2 regions of the Vibrio sp. 1069 genome follow, and region 2 is predicted to be linked to the other one. Evidence: riboswitches for the same ligand, from Rfam matches in the RefSeq annotation. Region 2 holds a riboswitch; the other holds the start of a gene.

Region 1 (2,396 bases), on a different contig from region 2:
ACTTGGTGTCGGCCTTACTTTATTCATAACCCATTTAGTGATGATTGGAAATAGTCCCAATAGCGCAAAAGACGCTAATACTGCGGGTGAAACAATGCCCGATAGGCTTTCAATTGTTGCTAATTGAGTACCTGCATTCAGATATACGGCTGTGCCTGGCAGCATACCTATTTGGCTAGTGAGATAAAATCTACCTACAGACATCGGCGTTAAGCCCATCAGTAAGTTGATTAGAAAGAAAGGGAATACAGGGATTAGACGCAAGGAAAATAGATAAAAAGCTCCGTCTTTTTCGACACCTTGATTAATTGCGTTGAGTTTATTTCCGAATTTGTTTTGTACCCAGTCACGCAATAAGTATCGGCTGCTCAAGAAGGCCAGTGTTGCCCCCATAGTGCTAGCGAAAGAAACCAGTAGCAAGCTTGTCCAAAAACCAAATAAGGCTGCACCAAGTAAGGTGACTACTGCCGCTCCTGGGATAGAAAAAGCGGTAATTGCAATGTAGGTAAAAAAGTAAATCGCAGCCGAGAATACAAAATTCTGATCGATGTATGTAGTTAGTGCTTCTTGTTGGGCTTTTGCATTCTCTAAGGTTAAATACTGGCCAAAGTTAATACCTAAAAAGACGATAGCCGCTAGTAGGATGAGACCTAATATCAGTTTCTTATTCATAATTTTGATTCCAATTTGGGATATATGTAATAAGACAGTAGGAAAACCGAAAAAATTTCACAAAAAAACCGCAGATTAGACTGCGGTTTTACAAGATAGTTTTTAGGCCGACTTTTATTGGAGGCCGTTCATCAACTCATCTCGGCGAGCTTGAGGTACCACACTCCAATGAGTGCCGTTGATAGCCCCTTCTAGTGCCCATAGCAACTCAATGTTGACGGTTGCAGAGTGCGTATCTCTTATCGCTTTATAGGCGTTAAGCGCACCTTCCTCTTCAAGCTTCTCTACGGATTCGATGCCGGCTTTTTTTAGCATGCGCTCGGTAGCCAGTCGTAAGTTAGGCAAATCTTTCAAACGGTTAGGCTTTGTACTTGCTTGCTGTTCTTTCTCAAGCTTTGCCTTTTTCAATGATTGATTCGCTACTTCGATTAAGCGTTCGCTTGATTCCCATAAATCGCTGGAAATAGCGTAGTACTTTGTAACGACTGGAAAGCCACGTTTTTTATAAACGTAAGGCTTTAGCCCTTGTTTCTCGAAGTCAGATGAAGTTTTTTGGTCTGCTCTGATATGAAGCTGATTGTTTACCACTAGTGCAAACATTGTTTCATCAGCGAATAGTCCGAAGCCACCAAACATTGAGCGCGACTTGATATTACCAAGTGCCTCAAATAGCTTCATAGAGTCTTTGAGTATCGGTTTATCCATGTTTTGTTATCTCGGTGTAATTAATATTACGCCACCAAAAGTCAGGTCCGAGAGAGTAGCAAACATGCGTAAAAACAATGTCATTACAGAGTAAAGTCATTGCTTACACACTTGCCATCGGTAACCCCGCTACCTTCCATATCGTAATATGGTTCAGGCCGGAGGCTTTGCGTCCCACTCTTTCGAATGGTTTGCCCTGTGCGTGACACAATGAGCATACTTCTTATATTGAATTAACATCACGGTTTAGCGTTAAAAGTGTGATTTCGGTTCAATAAAAATGATAGATTGAATGCTCTATTTTGCATATGGAAAGGTGCAAATTGGCCTTTGAAAAGGAGTTCTTAATATATATTACATTTATATAAAACAGGGAGTTAACGTTAGTCAATTGTTATTAGAGTGGTGTGAAGTATTAGAGAATGCTTAATTTTTCCAAAAAAATAAGCGCCCCTGTAGAGCGCTTATTTAACACGGTTAAATACAGTGAAATTTAGTTCATTTTTTTCACAGTATTTCGAATTACAAGCTCAGGTTGCATCTCGAAAATTCGTTTTTCGTGTTCTTTATCTTTGATACGCTCAAGTAGAATTTCGAATGCATTTTTACCAACACGACGTTTAGGTTGGTGGATAGTCGTTAGCGGTGGAGAGAAGTATTCCGCAAGCTCGATGTTGTCGTAGCCGATCACTGAAATATCTTCAGGAATTTTGATCCCGTTTTGTTGCAAGCGGCTCATTAGGCCTAGAGCCATTGTGTCGTTAAAACAGAATACCGCCGTCGGGCGCTTGTCCATTGCGGTAATTTTATCTGCAACTAATACGGCCGTATCACATTCAAAGTTACCTTCAAGGATCCAGTCTTCATTTACAGCTAGGTTCGCTTCGCTCATTGCGCGACGGAAACCTGCAATGCGCTCTTGGCAAGCAAGCTTTTCAAAATGACCGCTTAGACAAGCGATATCCGTATGACCATTGTCAATCAGATGTTTGGTTGCAATGTAGCCACCTTCTTCTGAG
Region 2 (2,396 bases):
CTGATTTACTTAAAGCGAGCGATATCGCCTCTACCGAGCCGTCTTTCATTTCGTTTGCCCAACTTGCAAGTGGTTCGCGATGGTGATTGTAAACGGTGAGTTCTGCATTTAAATCGCCTTCAGCAGTTAGTGTCAGATCCAACGTTGTCGGTGTTGACTCAATGATATACTCGTCTGCTAAGCCATCTACTGTGAGTGAGTATTCTGGGACAGGAGTTTCAATGTTATAGCCGATCTCTACTCGCTTAAGGCCGCTATTTGCTTGCAGATACACCGGATTAGTACCATAAACAGGAGTGAATTTATCCTCTGCATACTGCCCGGCTTGCAGTTTTGCTTGTTCTTGGTTTAGCTTAGTCGCGAGTGTGTAAGACCAGTTTTTCGCTTGGCCCATTGCTGCATCGGTAATTTCTAGTTCAGTTCTATACGCCACGTTTTCACCTGCTTGATCAAATACGCGTGTATAAACCGAATCCCCAATATTTAAATCCATTGTAGGAATAATTTGACCGCCTTGCTTCCAATCTGGAATAACGGGACTGCCACCATCAAATTTCACATCGATCACGTTATAAAATGAGGCTGCAGTGTCGCCAACATCCCATACTGCCAGGATGACATGGTATCCCTCGCGAGTAGGCACATTACATTGATGGCTTACCTGTTTCGGGGGTTGAACCATATTGCCGTCGACGACACAGAAAGGAGTTAGATCAAAAGAGTCTCGTGATAGTGAAGCGTTTGGGTTCCAATCAGGCTTGGTGATGTAATATTTCCAGTCGCGCGTCACGTGGTTAGCGGTAAATGTCCATTCAAAAGTTTGTGTACCTGCTTGAATAGGACGTTTTACCCAACGGTCGGCAGTTTGCTCATCAAGGGCAGCTGCTAAAGCGGTTTCGGCACTCGCTATTTTACCATCGCGAGGCCCTGTTTCGGGAAAGCCATCAGGGCCTTCAACGCTTTGCGGTTCATATTGAATCGCACCGCAGTTATTATTTTTTTCGTTAGTATCTGGCGTTGGATACTTACATAGTGCCGAGCGACTTGCAGCGACACCACCATTGGTTTCTGATACATAACCGTGAGCCGCAGCACCTGAACTAATGCTTGCAAGTGCTAACGCGAGTACGGATTTGGTTGGAAATGATTTCATCACATGTCCTCTGTTATGGCTGACAAACTAATGTCACACCCCGGCGCATGCTGAGCATAAAGCAACGCTACAGCAACTGGACTTCTGTAACACTGCGTTATGGTAACCCCGCTATCATGCGCATTCTTTTAGATTTTTAAATGCTGACAGACCGGAAGCTTTGCGTCCCACCCTTTCGAATGGTTTGCCGAAATGTGATTGAGCAGCCAAAATTTAGCTTAAGAATTTACATGTGGAAAAGTAAACGTCACTGACATGGAATCCTGTTCTCAAATTGAAAGATAACGATATCTTAATCTCGTCAATATTATGCAGTATCGTCTTGCAAGGTATTGATTTTAATTTTGTTTTTATCTTTTTTATAACCATGGCGAATGAGTGGAGGTTTGTTGGCGATAAGTGAAGAGGAATCGTGCTAAGGGTGAAAGAAGTTCTGTCTAAAGGGCGGAGTGTACCGCCCTCTGAATGGTGTTATTTCGGCATGATGACAGTATCAATCACGTGAATGACACCGTTTTTAGCTTTCACATCGGTTGCAATGACATTTGCATCGTTAACCATGACTTTATCGCCCATGGTTTTAATCATCACATCTTGCCCCTGAACCGTAGTCGCTTTGTCTAGCTTAACAACATCGGCAGCCATCACTTTCCCTGGCACGACGTGATAAGTCAAAACAGATACTAACTTGTCTTTGTTTTCCGGCATTAAGAGCATGTCGACTGTGCCGTCTGGCAGTTTTGCAAAAGCGTCATCCGTTGGTGCAAAAACAGTAAATGGGCCTTCCCCTTTGAGAGTGTCAACCAAGCCCGCTGCTTTTACCGCAGCAACAAGCGTATTGAAAGAGCCGTTTTCAGCGGCAACGTCGACAATATCGGCTTTCATCATGCCATGCTCATGAGCCTTGACGGGAAGCATAAAAGATAACGTCGCCATCAGTGTCGCCGCGATAACTAAGATACGTTTGAACATAATGTGTTCCTTACTAGTTGAGGGTACAACGGGTTCCCTGGAGTGTGTTTGCATTTGTACGCATTGTGATTGAGAGATGATCATCGCGTCCTACTTTCTTTTGAGGGTCTAACATGTCGCGCAAGAATTCGTCTGCCTTCTTGTTTCACATCGGCTCGTTTCCGCCACGTCCATAAGCGCTCTCTTGCTGCCTTAGCTGCGTTGTCTGGTGTGATAATAGGTGCAAGGTAACGGCTATCTGGCTGCAACTGATACATGACAGCTTCCATCT

The links. Region 2 has a riboswitch for cyclic di-GMP ahead of gbpA (N-acetylglucosamine-binding protein GbpA). Riboswitches for the same ligand answer to the same signal wherever they lie in the genome.
Region 1: it holds a riboswitch for cyclic di-GMP, as region 2 does, so the genes downstream of both, R7040_RS00400 (TfoX/Sxy family DNA transformation protein) here and gbpA (N-acetylglucosamine-binding protein GbpA) in region 2, are expected to answer to the same signal.

What each region holds. Positions count from the first base shown of each region.
Region 1 covers NZ_JAWOWP010000001.1:94,195-96,590, forward strand. Annotated here, with positions in the region: gene R7040_RS00395 (TVP38/TMEM64 family protein) at 1-672, opposite strand, end outside; gene R7040_RS00400 (TfoX/Sxy family DNA transformation protein) at 787-1,377, opposite strand; cyclic di-GMP riboswitch class I at 1,494-1,583, opposite strand; gene purR (HTH-type transcriptional repressor PurR) at 1,871-2,396, opposite strand, start outside.
Region 2 covers NZ_JAWOWP010000003.1:160,955-163,350, reverse strand. Annotated here, with positions in the region: gene gbpA (N-acetylglucosamine-binding protein GbpA) at 1-1,153, opposite strand, end outside; cyclic di-GMP riboswitch class I at 1,252-1,352, opposite strand; gene R7040_RS06815 (fasciclin domain-containing protein) at 1,625-2,125, opposite strand; gene R7040_RS06810 (cryptochrome/deoxyribodipyrimidine photo-lyase family protein) at 2,206-2,396, opposite strand, start outside.